Prochlorococcus marinus str. MIT 9313: one gene and its partner. The protein of the gene in region 1 interacts with the protein of each later gene in a pairwise test. Links are inferred from orthologs where the notes say so. Each region holds a gene or a part of one and is shown on either strand. Other genes may lie near its edges. The genes, in order: AKG35_RS00705 and priA.

Region 1 (11,059 bases):
ACCGACAAGCGGTGGATAGGAGTGAGTCACCCTGGCCACAGCCGGAGCGTTTGTCTGGATCGTGCGTAGAAATTCAGCCCCGCTCGCCAACATGGCCAACTCACCGCTCTGATAAAGCTCTATCGCTCGCTTCTGACCCTGGCTTATCACCTCTCGAGGCAGGAGACCTTGCCGATAAAGATCGGTCCAGAAAGCAAAAGCACGTTGACCCTTTGGAGTAGCAAAACCAGCCCGCCTCCGAGAATCCAGCAAAGTGACTCCCATCTGAACCATCGACTCAAGCAGTTCAGTCGAATCGTCAGGGACCACAGTGACGAATAGGCCATAACGACCTGTGCGCTCACGCATGCGGCGCGCATAGGAAGGTACATCCTGCCAACGTCGCGGTGGAGCATCAAGTTCGGCTTGTCGCAACAACTGCTGGTTCACCAAACTCAGCCGTACCGTGAGATACCAAGGAATGGCGATCTGTCGCCCCTCAACATCCAGGCCAGACTCCCAAACCGAGGGAAGGTAGCGGTCGGCTGCATCGACTGGAAGCAAAGGCGTCAGATCCCTAATCCCCCCTTTGCTGGCCAGATTTGCAGCAAAGGGGGGATTGAGATTGACCACGTCTGGTGCGGTGCGCGCGAACACCGCAGCCAATAACTTGCGCTCCACTGATCCCCAGGGGAGATCTGTCCAACGCACCAGCGCGCCGGGATGATTCTGCTGCCAGTTTTTGATAACCCCCTCCATATAGGTGTTGAACTTCGGCGCCAGTTGCAACGTCCAGAGCTGCAAATCAGTTGAAGATCCCTGCTTCGGTCGACAACCCCAACCAATCAAGGCTGCACCAACCACCACGAGGCCTGCAACAACAACCTTTCTTCGTGACCGCAGCATTCTCATGACCTGTTCAAGCTCGAGCCAGCCGCCGCCAAATCAACAGCATCCATGACACCAGCAGAGGAGCAACCAAACCAGTAATCAACGACTGTGCCAAAAAGGTATGCAAACCCCAGGAATGAAGCCAAGACACCGAGCTATCGAACTGAATCAAAAGCGTTTGCAGCCAAAGACTCAAGCCAACCAGAGCTGTACCTATCCATGCCAATAATCCGAGATTGAAACTGCCCTGAATCGGTGGAGCACGCCTGCCTAGCCGCCCCCACCACCATCCAAGCGCCATCAACGCCGGCAGTTGACTCGCACCACCAAGGTTAAGGCCATCCAATACCAAGCCAAGACAAAGGCCAGCAGTGAGTCCAGAGACAGGTCCATCAACAAGGGCCCAAGGCAACAACCACAACACCGCCCAGCACGGACCCACCCCAGAAAGACTCACCCAGGTCGGTGAAGCGAGGGTCAGCCAAGGCACGAAGAGGCTTGAAGCCAAGCAAATCGGTTGCTGATGAAGGCGCGCCATCAGCGAATCTGCACCTGCACCCAATCGATGGCTTCTGGTGCAGCGATTAACTGCACAGCTGCACGAGGAGCCGGAACTGCGCGGTCATCCACTTTCTGAATCACCCCTACAGGCAGGCTGGCGGGCAACAATGTGCTGGCAGGCGAGATGCTGACAAGATCACCTGGCACTGCATAGGGATTCTTATCGAGAAACTCCAACTGAGGCCTACTCGTACCCACACCAACCAAGAGTCCATGACGCTTGGTTCGCGGTATCCAAACTCCAACCCGACTACCTGGCGCAGTGAGCAGTTGAACACGTGCAGTGGCAGGGGTGACACTTTGAATTCTCCCCAGTAATCCTCCTGGCCCCATCACAGCATCACCCTGAGCAATGCCATGCAATCGCCCCTTGCCCAGTTCCAGTTGCTGCCACCACCCCTTCGGGGTACGGGAAATCACAGCCGCGGAAATGCGCCCAGATCCTGAGGCCTGACCAAGAGCAAGCAACCCGCGAAGTCGTTGATTGTCCTGCTCAAGCAACCGAAGTTTGCTCTGCTGCTCGAGCTGAATACCAGACTGGATCCATTCTCGCTGGGCTGATCCAGGCCAAAACGGCCGACTAAGAAGGGCATAAGCATCGGCAAAACCGGCGCCTTTACTCCAACGCACCAAACCAAGCGCTGCCACTAACAACAGCCAAGGCAAACCTCCACGCCAACGCCTCCAACGGAAAGATGCCTGCCAAGGGGAAACCCCCATCGATTCAGGCCGTCATTGAAGAGCGAGTGAATTCCGGAGTATCAAGCACCCTGCGAAGTCGCTTGTAATCCTCGAGGACCTGACCACAACCATTGACCACACACAACAAGGGATCCTCTGCAACATGAGTAAAGATGCCTGTCTCATGGCTAATTAAATCGCTTATCCCGCGCACCAAGGCTCCTCCACCCGCAAGCATGATGCCACGGTCAACAATGTCAGCAGCTAATTCTGGTGGTGTGCGCTCAAGGGTCCGCTTCACGGCCTCCACAATCACGTTGAGGGGTTCTGCTATCGCCTCCCGCAAGTCTCCAGCCTGCAAATTGATCGAACGTGGCAGACCGGAGAGCAGATGCAGACCACGCACATCCATGGCCTGCTGATCAAACTCGTGATTGGGGAAAGCCGAGCCAATGCGGATCTTGATCTCCTCGGCCGTGCGCTCGCCGACGACAAGGTTGTGAACCTTCTTCAAATAAACCCCAATGGCATCACTAATTTCATCACCGGCCACTCGAACCGACTCACTCAACACAGTTCCTCCCAAGCTGAGCACCGCCACCTCGGTTGTGCCTCCTCCTATATCAACGATCATCGTTCCAATCGGCTCAGTAACAGGAAGACCAGCTCCAATGGCGGCTGCAACAGGCTCATCAATCAGATGAACTTCCCGAGCTCCTGCCATGCCTGCCTCCCGGACGGCACGCCGTTCGACACCGGTCACTCCACTCGGGATACCCACCACCAAGCGAGGAGCGACAATGCCTCGACCTTCATTACCCTTCTGAATAAAGGTCTTCAGCATCTGCTCAGCTGCATCGAAATCGGCGATCACGCCATCGCGCAGTGGACGCACGGCACGAATATTGCCAGGGGTGCGGCCAAGCATCAACTTGGCATCGTCACCCACCGCCAGAGGCACACCGTTCTCCAAGTCCAGGGCTACGACAGAAGGCTCCTGAAGCACAATCCCTTTGCCTGAAACGTAAATCAGGGTATTGGCAGTACCAAGATCAATGCCGATGTCGCGTGACAATTGAAAGCGACGAAAAAACACAAGCGCTGGACTCAAGTCGGCGAATCATAGGTGGCGTAGCCAATGCAGCTTGTTACACCCAGCGATGAGGGTGGAACTCCTTATAAGCAGCCACTTAAACCGTGGCGCATCATTGACCAAACTCAAACAAATAGGTTTCATTCATGAGCGTAAATTCCGTCACACTCGTCGGCCGAGCAGGCCGTGATCCAGAAGTTCGCTACTTCGAATCGGGAACGGTTGTCGCCAACCTCACCATGGCCGTGAACCGTCGCAGTCGCGACGATGAACCAGACTGGTTCAACCTAGAGATCTGGGGCAAACAGGCTCAAGTCGCCGCGGATTATGTCAAAAAAGGATCTCTGCTGGGTATCATCGGTAGCTTCAAACTGGACCGCTGGACCGATCGCAACACCGGAGAAGAGCGAACCAAGCCTGTTGTGCGGGTGGACCGTCTAGAGCTTCTAGGTTCAAAACGTGATGCAGAAGCGAGCAACTTTGGCGGAGGGGGATTTGGGGACGGCCCAAGTGAAGAGGAAGTCCCCTTTTAAGACTCATTGATCAATGAGTGTGATGACGCCTGCGCCAAATGCGCAGGCCCAGCCACACCACGGCAGCCAACACCGCAATAACCAGGGCCCCCTTTACAACCTTGGAGACAGGATCTATCCACAACTCCACATTGCTGTAACCCTCCCCAAGCCCCAACCCAGCCAGGGTGAGTAGCAAAGTCCAAATCAGGCTGCCTGCTGTTGTCCAGATCAGGAAAGGTGCGAAAGGCATCAATTCAATGCCTGCAGGCACAGAGATCAAGGTACGAATGCCAGGCACTAGCCGTCCCCAAAACACCAACGCCGTGCCATAACGATTAAACCAACGACGGCTGCGCGCAAGTTCTGCCGGACTGATACCGATCCAACGACCATGTCGACTGAGCCAAACCTCAAGCCTTTTCTCATTGATAACCCGCCCAATGCCATACCACGGGAGAGCCCCCAACAAGGTGCCCAACAAACCGGCCAACACGACTGGTAAGAACTGCAGCTGCCCCTGCTGCACGTAGAAACCGCCAAGAGGCATGATCAACTCGGATGGGATCGGTGGAAAGAGATTTTCCAGAAACATGGCTGCAAATATCGCGCCATAACCCATCCACTGGTTGGCCTCCACGGCCTGGCCGATCCAGTCGGGCAACTTGGTGATCAGTTCCGGCAATCCCATCAAAAACCGTAAAAGCGCGTTCAGTGTTTCACAGAACAATTAAGTCCTGGGACGCACAGGCGCCTGATCAGGTGCGAGTTCTAGATACAACGTGTCCGGAGAAAACAGATGCAACGAAAATTCGCTCGTGCAAATCGCCTCAACTGACGGCTGACAGGAAGTAGGCAGAACATTTTCCATTCCATCCAAATTTCGCTTCTCCAAGCCCAAACCATGCAACTCAAGCTGTCGATATGAAAAGGTTTGATCTCCTTCCAGCAATGGGGGAATCAATCGATCGATTAGAGGAAATTTACGCACCGTGTTTCGCAAAACCGGCGAACGCGGCATGGTGCCCTTCACCATTAAATAACGCATAGGCTGATCTGAATCTCTGACCTGGAGAACAGATACAGCACCCACGATGCGAGAAAGACGACCCTGCTCGAAGCGAGCTTGTGCAGCAAAAGAATGGCCATAGGCATAAGACATGACCACCATCAACCAGACCAACGGAAGAGCTCCAAACCGCCAAATTGGTCGCTTGAGACGTCCTGCCAGCGCAAACAATTGCAGCATGACGTTAGTCAGCAGGGGGCCAAAATAAAGCAAAACCCTCGGGTGGCGCACAAAAGAATCTTTGAGCAGCAACATACCGCCTGGAGCCAACAACAAGACCAACAACATCCCTGCTGCTGCAGTCAAGGCCACTGGCCATGGTCGCCACTGAATCACCAAGACTGCATAACTGAAAATAAGCAATAGAAACGGAAGAAGAACAGGCAAATAACTGAAATCTTTGACCAGTAGCTGGAACGGTTCCAAAACCGAAGCAACAAGCCCCAAAGGCAGTGAGCCATCGAAAGGCTTGAGCTGTGAAGCACCAGCAGCATATCCATTCAATTTGTATTCATAAAACAGTGCTAAAATCAGCCGATAGAGGCCATAACCACCGGCATAAATGACGACGCTGACCAATAGACGCCAACGCTGAGAAAGCACCTGCCAATGTCGATCAAGCACCCCTAAGCCTGAGGCCACGCAGAGACAGCCCGTCATCACCAAAAAGCCATTCGCCGCTGGTTGATAGAGGCTGAAAGAAGCCAACTGCAGCGCAAGGGCCACAACAACAGTGCGACAGCTTTTTCTCAGATGCACAAGGATGGCTGCCATGACGGAACAGACCAAAGCCATCGCCATAAACACCGAATCGAAGCCATAAGACATGGACTGCAACGCATATGGCTGTGCCATCAACGGCAGACTTGCAACACCTGTCCAAAAAGGTGAGCGAATGCCGTAAACACGGGCACAAGCCACGCCGAGAGCAGACAGCAGCGCGATAGCCAGAAAAGTGTGGAGAGGGGCGATCGCCGTCGCTGGACGACCAAAGTTCAACCATTCCACTAGGGAATCAGCCAGTGGCCTGCCAACCTTGACCCAGCCACGATTGCCATTCATGGCTCTCTCGATGTCATCGATGTAGAGATCGACTGCGAGAAGCAATGGCAAAAGCGTGAAAAATCCTGCTGCAAAAACAGACTTCCACTGACGCTGAAGTTGTGAATCCTGCACAAGATAAGAGCATGGCTGCCGAATCATGTATGTAACCAATTTCGTCAAACTAAACATAAAAAAGCCAGGCCTGAAAAGGACCTGGCAACACTTCTGAAGTGAGTGGATTAATAGCGATAATGGTCGGGCTTATAAGGGCCTTCAACAGGCACACTGATGTAATCGGCCTGCTGCTTGGTGAGCTCAGTAAGCCTCGCGCCGATCTTCTCCAAGTGAAGGCGAGCCACCATCTCATCGAGGTGCTTCGGCAACACATACACCTGATCGGCATACTGATCACCTTTCGAAAACAACTCAATTTGAGCTAACACCTGATTGGTAAAGGAATTGCTCATCACAAAGCTCGGGTGACCGGTCGCACAGCCAAGGTTCACCAAACGTCCTTCAGCCAGAAGAATGATCTTATTGCCGCTAGGAAGAGTGATGTGATCAACCTGAGGCTTGATATTCTCCCAGGGATAATCCTTCAAAGATGCAACATCAATCTCATTATCAAAGTGACCGATATTGCAAACAATGGCCTCATCCTTCATACGGATCAGATGTTCATGGCGAATCACCTGAAAGTTGCCTGTGGAGGTCACAAAGATATCGACATCCTGAACCACCTCATCCAGGCGCACCACCCGATAGCCCTCCATCGCTGCCTGAAGAGCACAGATGGGGTCAATTTCAGCAATCATCACAGTGGCACCAAGGCCCCGTAGCGATTGGGCTGAACCCTTACCCACATCGCCATAGCCCATCACCAAAGCCACCTTGCCAGCGACCATCACATCAGTGGCCCGCTTGATGCCATCCACCAAGGATTCACGACAACCATAAAGATTGTCGAACTTGCTCTTAGTCACCGAATCATTGACATTGATCGCCGGGAAAGGCAATTCACCGCTTTTTTGCATCTGATAAAGACGCGCGACACCCGTAGTTGTCTCTTCTGTCACCCCCTGAATACTGCTCTTGATGCGAGAATAAAAACTGGAATCCTCGGCCAACTTGGTACGAATCGAGGCAAACAATGCCGTCTCTTCCTCGTTGCCAGGGTTATCCAATACAGAACTATCGCTCTCGGCCTTGCTGCCAAGCATCACCAAGCCAGTTGCATCACCGCCGTCATCCAAGATCATGTTGGGAGTGCCACCATCACCCCACTCGAGGATGCGATGGGTATAGGCCCAATACTCATCCAGAGTCTCGCCTTTGGTTGCAAACACAGGCACGCCGCTAGCGGCAATAGCAGCAGCAGCGTGATCTTGAGTAGAAAAAATATTGCATGAAGCCCAGCGCACATCAGCACCGAGGGCCACCAGCGTCTCAATCAACACACCAGTCTGAATGGTCATGTGCAGACTGCCAGCAATGCGAGCCCCCTTGAGAGGTTTTTCGCTGCCGTACTTGATCCTGAGGGCTATCAAGCCTGGCATCTCAGTTTCCGCAATGCTTAATTCCTTGCGGCCAAAGTCCGCTAGGTCGATGTCTGCTACGACGTACTGAGGAAGGGCCTGCAACGAGGCCGTTGATGTGGGCACTGCCACCATGGTTGAAAGCTCCCTTGGGGGAATCGTGTACGGAAATCTCAGCGAAGTCGCCAAGACTTCGGGATCGCTTATGGGGCAATCTACAGATGACACATGGATTCTTGAAAATCTTGATGCCACTCGATGGCTAGGCATAGCACTTGTCCAGCGGCTACCTGCTTTATCAGTGCTGTTGCTAGAGGGGCCCCTGGGAGCTGGCAAAACCTCTGTGGTGCAAGGCATCGCAACCGCTCTCGGTATCCGTGAGCCGATCACATCACCTACATACGCTCTTGCTCAGCACTACCCGGACGGGAATCCTCCTCTGATCCATCTAGATCTCTATCGCTTGGAGCAACCCAGCACTGCCAATGAGCTATTTCTGCAAGAGGAAGAAGAAGCCCAAGCACTAGGTGCCCTCATGGCCGTGGAATGGCCTGATCGATTAAGCCTTAACTTGCCTGAAGCCTGGAGATTGCAATTGCAGCATCGAGCTCAAGGAGGTCGTATTGCTCAGTTCACCTCACCTTCGAACGACCCCAAAAACTCCTCCACTTGCATCTGAGACGGCTGCGGATCGATACCACCAGCCCCTCCACAAACAAGCGCGCCACAGGCTGCTGCAAAACGAACCATCTCCCGGGCCTTGATCAGATCTCGTTGAGATGAGGCATCCATCAAAAATTGATGCAGCAATCCTGCAGTGAAAGCATCGCCAGCACCGGTGGTGTCGACAACTGAAGGGGGAGAAAGCGCTGCAAGCTCACCAACACAACCCCCTATCCACCAGCGCACCGGACGCGCCCCATCGGTCACAACCACATCTGGCTGCTGCGGAAGGGATCGCGCAATCACTGCAGGGTCGTCAGTGTCAAAGAACCAAACGGCCTCTTCCCTAGCCAGTTTGAGCAGAGAAGCACGCTCAAGAAGAGGCGCAATCGCCTGCAAAGCCTTCTCATCAGGGCCACTATCGGGAGAATGGCCAGGATCCCAGAAGGTTGGACGCCAGTTGACATCCAATGCGATCTCAAGCCCTGCTGTTTGTGCCTGCTCAACGCACCAAAGCAAGGCTTGGGCTGAAGCTGGTGTGGCCAAAGGAATGGAGCCGATCAACAACCAGCTCGCCTTACCTACCAGCAAAGGCCAGCTAGCCGCCAACTCATCTAAAGACAGAGCCGGATCAGCAAAACCGTCTCCGCGGTCGCCTGCAAAACCCTGGAACACCCTCTCCCCATCGAGATCTCGACGCACCAACACAATGCGACTGGGCCGACGCTGATCGATCTGCAGACCAGCAAGGTTCACGCCTCGAGTATTAAACAATTCTCGAAACCTGGCCCCGATGGCATCGTCTCCAAGACGTCCTAAAAAAGCCACCTTGCTACCAAGCCGAGCTAAGCCACAAGCCACGTTGGCAGGGGCTCCCCCTAGGCAATCCTCCACAGGCTGATCCACAGCTGGATCTCCCCCCAGCGGTCCAAGACGATCCACCAGCGCCTCTCCCAAGCAAATCACCTCAGGCTCGTTGCTGTGAACCGGATTGGTCCCCGTCATCAGTTAGCAGCTACTGAGATGAAGCTAGGAACGCTGGCTAAGCATGTCTGCGCGAAGATGATCAATCAACGTGGCAATCATGCGCACATTGGCTGCCGGGAAGGGATAACCAGAAAGATCTTCAGGCTTCACCCAGCAAACCTGCTGACTCGCCAAAGGCTTGGGTTCTCCTGAAATCCAGCGGCAGAGATGAACAACAAAGCGAAGCTTCTTATGGCTGTAGGCATGGTCAAGAGCAATCAGCTGCTCACCCACCTGCACTTCAATCGCCAATTCCTCCCTGAGCTCGCGAGCAATGGTGGCTTCGATTGCTTCACCTGGCTCCTGCTTACCACCAGGGAATTCCCACAAACCACCGAGTAAACCCTCATTCAGCCGTTGATCAATTAAGACCTCACCCACCTCATTCAGCACAACCCCCACACCAATCACCTGGAAGGGAATGGGCTTGCTCGCATCCTGCACGGGGAAGTGGCTTGGCTCTCCAGCAGCGTAGGCAGCACAACTGCTTTGCCAAGGGCATAATTGGCAACTGGGAGTCCTAGGGGTACATACCAAAGCCCCCAAATCCATCAAGGCCTGATTGAAATCTCTTGGCCGCAAAGGATCGAGAAGGGCTTCACTCCACTGCCAAAAACTTGCCTGTGCTCTTTGGGGTGGCTCCAGGCAACCATGAAGTCTGGCCAGCACACGACGCACATTGCCATCAAGGATTGGCACTGGCCTATTCAAGGCACTGGAAAGAATGCTCCCTGCCGTGGTGCGACCAATACCCGGGACAGCCAGCCAAGCTTCAAGAGAAGAGGGCAGAGGGGAAGCGGCCAATTGACGCGCCGCCTGGTGCAACCTGCGGGCACGAGAGTAATAGCCCAGGCCTTGCCACAGCAACAACACTTGGCGCTCTTCAGCAGCAACCAAATGCTGCATCGTTGACAACACCAACATCCACTGCTCCCAGTAAGGACGCATCACCCTCAACTGAGTTTGTTGGAGCATCACCTCAGCAATCCAAATGCCGTATGGCGAGAGATCTTCGTTTGGTTCAGGCCAGCGACCATCGGTCGTAAACATCCACGGCTTGATGGCAATGTCCTTGCGACCATGGACTTCCCACCAAGCCAAAAGCTGCTGACGCATCTCAGGCCAACGTTTATCGAGCAACTCTCGGCACTGTTGACTCGAACCTTCTAACGCTTTAACCCTGGAGCCGGCAAAATGAATCAACAACTGACCACCAACCTCTCAAGGCCTAACTGGGCTGCAACAAGTTTTTAAGGCACCATTGCAGCGTTCGTTCAACCAGGCCATTGCTTGAAGCAAACGATTCTTGATGTTGACCTACTGGCTTTTGAACAGGGCACGAGATTTCAACAAGCCGCTGTTGTTGACGGATTGATGCGCAGCCTCGGAACAGGGTTTGTAGTGACCACCAGTGATCTGCCCTCTGCTCTTCTCGATGAGGCCTACGGGATGCTGAACCGTTTCTTTGCTCTAGAAGCGACAACAAAACGACAATTCAACGTGCCTGAAGCCTTTGGCCAGACTGGCTATACAGACACACTTGTAGAAACAGCCGCAGGCGAAAAGCTGCCCGACTGGAAGGAAATGCTCAACTGGGCATTTCCACTCCCAGATAACCACCCCTTACGCCAACGTTTCCCCACGCTCTATCCAGAACAACTCCTACCAGAAGTAGCCGTGCCAGGCATCACTCGAGTGCTGCAAACCTTCCACCAAACCATCGCCGAATTGCAGTGTCGCGTGCTGCGAATCATCGCTACTGGTCTTGGTTGCCATAATGATTTTTTCACTGATCTGGTACAAGACGCACCAACGCTCACTAGAGCGATCCGCTACCCACCCATGAGCGAAGCCCCTGCTGCAGGGCACATGTGGGCCGCCGCCCATGGCGACATCAACCTGATTACAGCCTTACCGCGAGCCACGGCCCCAGGTCTGCAGGTCTACATCGATGGCTCTTGGGTTGATGCCATCGCACCTGAAGGCCAAGTGATCGTCAACAGTG
Region 2 (6,915 bases), 1.2 Mb from region 1 along the record:
CTCGCTCACAGGTGTCGCTTCCGGAATTAGTAGCGAAGCATCTGAATTAATTGAAGGGCGGTTTCACCCTTCAACAGGTTCCACAGCTGCTGCTACCCAAACAGCGTAAGGATCACTCGCAGTGGCTGACCAGTAAATCCACTCTGGGGTCTCATAGCTGTGTAACTCTTTAATCGTCTGATGCAGTGCATCCAGCTGATGCTGACTGGTCTTGATCAGCAATTGCACTTCCTGCGCTCGTTCCAGCTTCCCCTGCCAACAGTAGTGGGATTGAATCTGCTGCAAACTCACGCAGGCCGCCAACCTGCGAGCCAAGAGCTCATTGGCCAATCCCTCGGCCAGGTTTGCGTTTGCCTCTGTGGTCAACACCAAAACCAGTGTCGATGAGAATCCTCGATCAACCATGAAGACCTTTGCAAAGAACGTCAGCACAGTGGAGCTACTCGATCGGTTGAGAGCCGATTGAGCAGGCTCTCAACGCTACCGATGGCTTCTACTGCACCGCAGGGCTGTGGCCGGGAGATCAACCAAAGGCCAAGCCCCTGCTGCCGACAGATCTTGTGCCAGAGCTGCTCCGTCACCCCCCCCGACTGCCTGCAAACCACTGCTGTAATCGACCAGCGCCGGCACAAGGCTGACTCCAGTTCGCCATGAGATTGCCCCTGCAGCGGACGCACAACAGCCAGATGGTGCTCGGGCAAGCCACTCGCCAAAGCATGTCGAAGACTTTCCGGCGAAGGAAGCACACGGGCAAACACTTGAGCTCCAGCCTGACGAGCTGCCCTGACAGCCTGGCCAAGATGCCTTGCCCCAAGAGCCATCAACAATCGACTTCCTTGCAATGTTTGCCTTGCCAAATCAGCCGAGCTCGCGATCAGGGATGCTTCTCCACAACCCTCCATGGGACGCTCAAAGCGCAACAAAGGCTGAGCGAATTCCTGACAGGCACGCTGCAGATCCGTACTGATCTTGACTGCAAAGGGATGGGTCACATCCACCACCCAATCAAAACCTTGATGGCGATGACGAGCCTGATCAAGCACCCCGAGTATCCCTTCCACTCCGTCGAGGGGGCCCGTCCAAAGATCTTCCAAGGACAGACCTGCGTAGGCCCCTGCGGCGCTAGCACTGACGACACTGACACTGACTCGCCATCCCTGAGCCACCAAAGCGGCCACCAAAACAGGTCCTTCACCAGTCCCAGATAGCAACCAGACATGCGGCTGGTCATTCCTGCAAGCTTGCATCAAAATGACTCTCACTCCAAGGGAAGGACATGAACCACTGCGTACTTGAAGTGGAAGTGATCCAGGCACCAACCATTCGTTATACCCAAGACAACCAAACACCGATCGCCGAAATGGAGGTGCGCTTCGATGCACTTCGTGTCGACACTGCCCCTGGTCAACTCAAGGTGGTGGGATGGGGCAACCTTGCCCAGGATCTACAAAACCGCGTCCAAGTTGGGCAAAGGCTTGTGATTGAAGGTCGACTACGAATGAACACAGTTCCCCGCCAAGATGGCACCAAGGAAAAGCGCGCCGAATTCACGCTCGCGCGTCTTCATTCCCTCTCCGGCCAAGCTGGTCAAACTGCTAGTAGCCCAGAACGACCTACTAGCACTACAACCAACCAGACCTCACGACCTCTACCGATAGCCGAGACGCCAACACCCAAACCGGTAACAACTGCAGAACCAGAAGCTGCCAGCTGGAATAGTGCCCCACTGGTGCCAGACACCGATGACATTCCCTTCTGAACGCATTCATTACCCGAAGCTGTTCTCGTCTTCAAGGCCCTCGGCAGCTCGAGTCAACAGCTGGCCCAATTCCCTCTCCAGAGCAGCCAAGTCAAGGCGCAACTCAACCCAACGGCCACGATCAATCTGCTCCAGCAACCAAGCTCGATCAGCATCCAACTGAGTGATCAACTCAGATAAGTCGCTATCAGAGGGATGAGCTGAAGCCATTGCAACGGATCCTTACCCTCAGCCTGGAGGCTAAAGCGTCAGAATAAACGCCATGAATGATCTGTTCTCTCCAGGCAGCCTCGTCACCGTGGCAGGTGGTGTACTTGCAGTTGTTGGTGCGGTGGCCTACACAAATGGCGATGCCAACCTCAGCCTGCCAACCATCTTCTATGGAGTGCCCATCCTCATAGGAGGACTAGCACTAAAATCCTCTGAACTTCCCCCTGCTAAACGCGTCACTCCAGCCGCAGTTCTGCGTCAAGCCAGGGAGAAGGGAGCACCGGAACTGGGCAAACTCGTCTGGGATGTAACCCGCTGGCGTTATGGACAGAAAGCCCATCTTGAGACGTCCTTAGAAGCGCTCAAACTCTGGGATAAAGACAACCCCCCTCAGCTCCAAGAGATTGAAGAACTAGAAACTGCAGCGGGGTACGGCGTACGGTTGAGATTCAATCTGGGTGCTGTGCCACTCGATCTCTGGCAGGAACGCCAGGAACGATTGGGCCGCTTCTTTGCCAAAGGCCTGCACGCCGAACTGAAATCACCAAGCGCGGGGGTCCTGGATCTCATCCTGCTGCCAATCAACAAGGATGATGAACTAGCAGGTCAAGATGGAGTCAGCTAAATCTGCTGCAGCGCTGGTTGAGCCCTGCCAAACCAACTCCGCGAGAAGGCTTACAGAGGATGACTCCCTCAGGGTTTCTGTGCTTAGCGAAGCCCTCCCTTACATCCAACGGTTTAGCGGACGGCGCATTGTTATCAAATACGGCGGAGCCGCCATGGCCCACGCCAATTTGCAGGAAGCGGTTTTTCGCGACCTTGCCCTACTCGTCAGCGTGGGCGTAGAGCCCGTTGTGGTTCATGGCGGCGGACCAGAGATCAATCAATGGCTGGAAAGGCTTGAGATTCCAGCACAATTCCGCGATGGCCTTCGCGTTACCGATGCAGACACCATGGACGTGGTGGAAATGGTCTTAGTTGGACGCGTTAACAAGCAAATCGTTAATGGCCTCAACCAACTGGGGGCCAAGGCTGTTGGCCTTAGTGGCAGTGACGGGAATCTGGTTGAAGCCAGACCCTGGGGCGACGGTAGCCATGGCTTCGTCGGAGATGTAGCCCGAGTCAACACCGATGTACTTGAACCAATTCTCGCAAAGGGTTATGTACCAGTGATCTCAAGCGTGGCCGCCACTGTTGAGGGCTGCTCACACAACATCAATGCAGACACGGTCGCCGGTGAGATCGCCGCCGCTCTTGAAGCAGAGAAACTAATCCTGCTAACCGACACCCCAGGCATCTTGCTAGATCGGGATGATCCAAGTTCCCTTGTTCATCAGTTGCGTCTCTCTGAAGCACGCCAGCTCATCACTGAAGGGGTGGTGGCTGGCGGCATGACCCCAAAAACCGAATGCTGCATCAGAGCTTTAGCTCAAGGGGTCGGCGCTGCCCATATCATCGATGGACGTGTTCCACACGCCCTGCTTCTCGAGGTGTTCACCGACGCCGGCATCGGCACCATGGTGGTTGGTCGCAGCTGAGCGATGCACGCGAATCTGGCCGAGGCTGAAGCCGCCCTCGCCCGCGGAGACTATGGCCAAAGCCTTGCTCTATTAGAGCCTTTGGCAGCAAGCCATCCACTGCCCCATGCGGAGGGGGCCAGGATCAGAATGTTGATGGTTACTGCTTGGATGGGGCAAGGTGACGAGCGCAAGGCCCTCGCAACCTGTCGTCTTCTCACCCGCTGCAAAGACCTCGAACTTCGCCAAAACGCGAAACAGCTACTGATCGTGTTGGAAGCACCAAGCTTGCAACGGCCTGCCAACTGGTCGATACGCTTGCCGAACTTAAACATGACAGCCACAACGGCTGCACGCCCTGTCTCAGCCCGTCGACCTTCACTGCGGCCAGCGCCGCCGCCACCGCCAGCCACCGGACCAACAAAAGCCCCCAATCTGGGCTTCTTAATCTTGGTCTTGCTCGTTCTCATCGGGTTAACCATGCTGCTCAGTGGCTTGGCCATACCACCGAGATAAGCCTCTTAAGGCCAAACGAGTGAACCCAGTAACCAGCCAAAGACTCACCAACAACCCTTACGGGGATCTGAGTTGGCCTCTACAGCAAGGCGACCCTCAGCAGCTAGACCTTGATCGCAAACGCTCCAGCCGACTCGAGGTTGGCAACCCTTGGGTCATGGAGCTGTTGAAGACCAGCCTGATCCTGCAAAACGTTCAGCTCAGACTCGGCTTCGGCGTGCTCAAAATGCCCCTCGAACGGACCTCCAACAACATCAACCATTGAAGATGATGGCCTAATCAAAGCTGAATTGGATCTGGGTCCACCGCTAAGGAAACCCCACGGGGCAATCCATTCCAAAGAGTCGATCCTGATGGCAGCGGCAAACGACTCTCCTCCGGACCATGCAATAGCAGTTGCCAACGACTTCGACCAGCGACCCGTGCAATCGGAGCTGGCGCTGGTCCTACAAGACACCAACCCTGAGCCTCACAAAGGGGTTTGATCTGTTCAGCGAGGACCGCAGCAGCTGTGGCTGTCACGGCAGCTGAATCACCTGACAAACGCAACAAGCAGGCCCGGCTATAAGGCACCAAACCAGCCTCATGACGAAGACAGGCCTCTTCTTTCAGAAACTCGCCATAGCGACCATCCACCAAATGGTGAATCACAGGATGATCAGGGCAATAGGTCTGAACAAGCACATGACCTGGCCGCTCGCCACGTCCTGCACGACCAGCCAATTGCATCAACAGTTGCAAGCTCTGCTCTCCAGCTTGTAAATCAGGGCGATGCAGCAAACCATCTGCAGCCAACACCGCCGCAAGAGTGACCCGAGGCAAATCCATACCCTTGGCCAACATCTGGGTGCCAACCAGCACATCTGCCTCCCCTGCTGCAAATTGCTCCAGTAAACGGCGATGCCCATCACGCCCAGCGGTGCTGTCACGATCGAAACGCAACAACCTCAGACCCTGGAGCTCCTCAACGAGATGCTCCATCACGCGCTGCGTGCCTGCACCAAAGGGTTTGAAAGCCTTCGATCCACATTTATGGCAACTGGACATAACCTCAGCACGATGGTCACACCAATGGCAACGCAACCACTGGTGCCCTTGACGACTGCGATGCACCGTAAGCGCCACGTCGCAGTTAGGACACTGCACGACCTCTCCACAGCTACGACAACTCAAAAAGCTGCTGTAGCCGCGTCGTGGCACCAACACCACCGCCTGTTCACCGGCCTCAGGCAATGCCGAAAGACGTTCCATCAATGGACGGCTGATCAAGCGACGATGGCCATCGGCCAATTCCTGTCGCATATCAACCACATGCACAGGCGGTAAGGGCTGATCGGAAATGCGACGGGTCAGTCGAGCCAAGGCAAGCTGGCCTTGAGGAGCGAGGTTCTTCCAGCTGACAAGCGAAGGCGTAGCGCTTCCCAGCACCACCCTGGCGCCAGTTCGCCTGGCCCTATCCATGGCCATATCACGGGCGTGGTAGCAAGGCATGGGTGACTCCTGCTTGTAAGAACTGTCGTGTTCCTCATCAAGCACGATCAAACCCAATGGTGCCAATGGCAAAAAGACTGCTGAACGAGTACCAACCACCACCAATGGAGTGGCAGCAGTAAGCCCCTGCCTCCAGGTGCTCACCCGTTCACGATCGGAACAGCCACTGTGATATTCCAGAACCTTGGTTCCGAAACGGCGACGGAAACGATCGACCAACTGAGGGATCAAACCAATCTCCGGCGTGAGAATCAAGCAATGACGACCGGCTTGCAGTTCTCTTGCCGCAAGCTGCAAGTAAACCTCTGTCTTGCCCGAGCCTGTCACCCCCCAAAGCAGCATCCCAGTGCCAAGAGGCTGGGATTGGAAAGCCTCCACAACCTCCTGCTGTTCAACAGTCAGAGACTGAGGCACCTCCAAATCCTGATCACAAGCATCTGAGCAGGAAAGCCCGTTGGAGGCATCAGTAGGTTGACGCTTTTCCCTACGAATGAGACCTCGCTTGATGAGGCCATTGACAAGACCAGACCCGAAGCCAGCAGCCTGAAGATCCCTCTGCCATGCACCACCACCCCCTGCAGCCAAGGCCGCCTGCAAATCAGCCTGACGCTGAGGAAGATTCTGGGGATTGATCGCAGAAGATTCGAGTTGAATCCACCAGAGTCGACGGGGCTCCGCCTGATGAGACTGCCGCTGACCGAGCCAACCAGGCGGCAAAGCTGCTTTAAGCATGCGAAATGAACTGATATGGCAATGAACAGCCATCGCTTCAATCCAGCCAAACCAGAGAGGATCTACCGCCGCAGACTGCACAAGAGCCTCGATGGCCTCTAAGTGACGCGGCGGTGCTTCACTCCCAGAGTCCTGGCCACGATCAACAGGAGACGAGATCCGCCGATCCATCACGAGGCCGTGCATCCTTCGTCCCCGCAAGCGAACGACGACGAGATCCCCTAAATCCACCCCTAACCGTCTGCTGTCCACATAGGTGAAACACCGCCCTTCACGGCCTGCCTCCACCCAGACGTCCACCTCTGCGCAGCGTTCGGAAGGGCAGTGGGGCAGTTCAGCCGGATCAGCACTTGCAGGCGTCACAAGTTTTTTTTAGAATGTCAATGTTGGACAGTCCAAAGGCTGTCGTCGGAACCAAGCAGAGTTCCGTCCAGTGGGAAGACACGAAATTCGAGCCTCTATAGGGAACCCTCTATAAAAGTTCGGTCGGTCTGAGAAAGCCCCTGACAGCCCTGCTTTGGTCCACAAAAACATTCCCTGTTCCTTTCGCTCCAAATCAGAGCATCCCAAGTCTCAACCTGGATAACAGGATCGTCAGGCTACTTCTAGCTCAGATAATCACTTGTTTACGAGGTTCTGATCTGATGCTTTGAGCCGTCGGTGCTGCAGTGGCCACTTTTGCATGGTTTT

What was found.
Region 2: the proteins of AKG35_RS00705 (region 1) and priA interact in binary tests that used the Escherichia coli proteins (3 or more experiments, as listed by UniProt). The link is inferred for Prochlorococcus marinus str. MIT 9313 from one-to-one orthologs.

The regions. Positions count from the first base shown.
Region 1 is NC_005071.1:153,635-164,693, reverse strand. The notes cover bases 2,155-5,044. They hold AKG35_RS00705 (single-stranded DNA-binding protein), read left to right. Parts: upstream 2,155-3,351; coding sequence 3,352-3,738; downstream 3,739-5,044. Other genes in these bases: AKG35_RS00695 (glucosyltransferase domain-containing protein), read right to left, coding at 4,448-5,044; AKG35_RS00700 (DedA family protein), read right to left, coding at 3,749-4,408; AKG35_RS00710 (rod shape-determining protein), read right to left, coding at 2,156-3,208. Outside these bases: AKG35_RS00725 (ABC transporter substrate-binding protein), read right to left, coding at 1-885; AKG35_RS00720 (hypothetical protein), read right to left, coding at 899-1,408; rod shape-determining protein MreC, read right to left, coding at 1,408-2,151; more of AKG35_RS00695, read right to left, coding at 5,045-5,962; ahcY (adenosylhomocysteinase), read right to left, coding at 6,070-7,500; tRNA (adenosine(37)-N6)-threonylcarbamoyltransferase complex ATPase subunit type 1 TsaE, read left to right, coding at 7,571-8,044; AKG35_RS00680 (carbohydrate kinase family protein), read right to left, coding at 7,993-9,033; 8-oxo-dGTP diphosphatase MutT, read right to left, coding at 9,058-10,170; AKG35_RS00670 (isopenicillin N synthase family dioxygenase), read left to right, coding at 10,345-11,059. UniProt on the Escherichia coli protein: Plays an important role in DNA replication, recombination and repair. Binds to ssDNA and to an array of partner proteins to recruit them to their sites of action during DNA metabolism. Acts as a sliding platform that migrates on DNA via reptation.
Region 2 is NC_005071.1:1,352,970-1,359,884, forward strand. Bases 3,921-6,913 are described here. They hold priA (replication restart helicase PriA), read right to left. Parts: upstream 6,559-6,913; coding sequence 4,282-6,558; downstream 3,921-4,281. Other genes in these bases: AKG35_RS06770 (hypothetical protein), read left to right, coding at 3,921-4,002; AKG35_RS06775 (hypothetical protein), read left to right, coding at 4,022-4,267; AKG35_RS13220 (hypothetical protein), read right to left, coding at 6,836-6,913. In the rest of the region: AKG35_RS06735 (adenosine kinase), read left to right, coding at 1-50; divalent-cation tolerance protein CutA, read right to left, coding at 64-405; AKG35_RS06745 (precorrin-6A/cobalt-precorrin-6A reductase), read right to left, coding at 426-1,247; AKG35_RS06750 (single-stranded DNA-binding protein), read left to right, coding at 1,277-1,759; AKG35_RS06755 (hypothetical protein), read right to left, coding at 1,769-1,969; AKG35_RS06760 (DUF2854 domain-containing protein), read left to right, coding at 2,022-2,594; argB (acetylglutamate kinase), read left to right, coding at 2,581-3,507; more of AKG35_RS06770, read left to right, coding at 3,511-3,920; more of AKG35_RS13220, read right to left, coding at 6,914-6,915.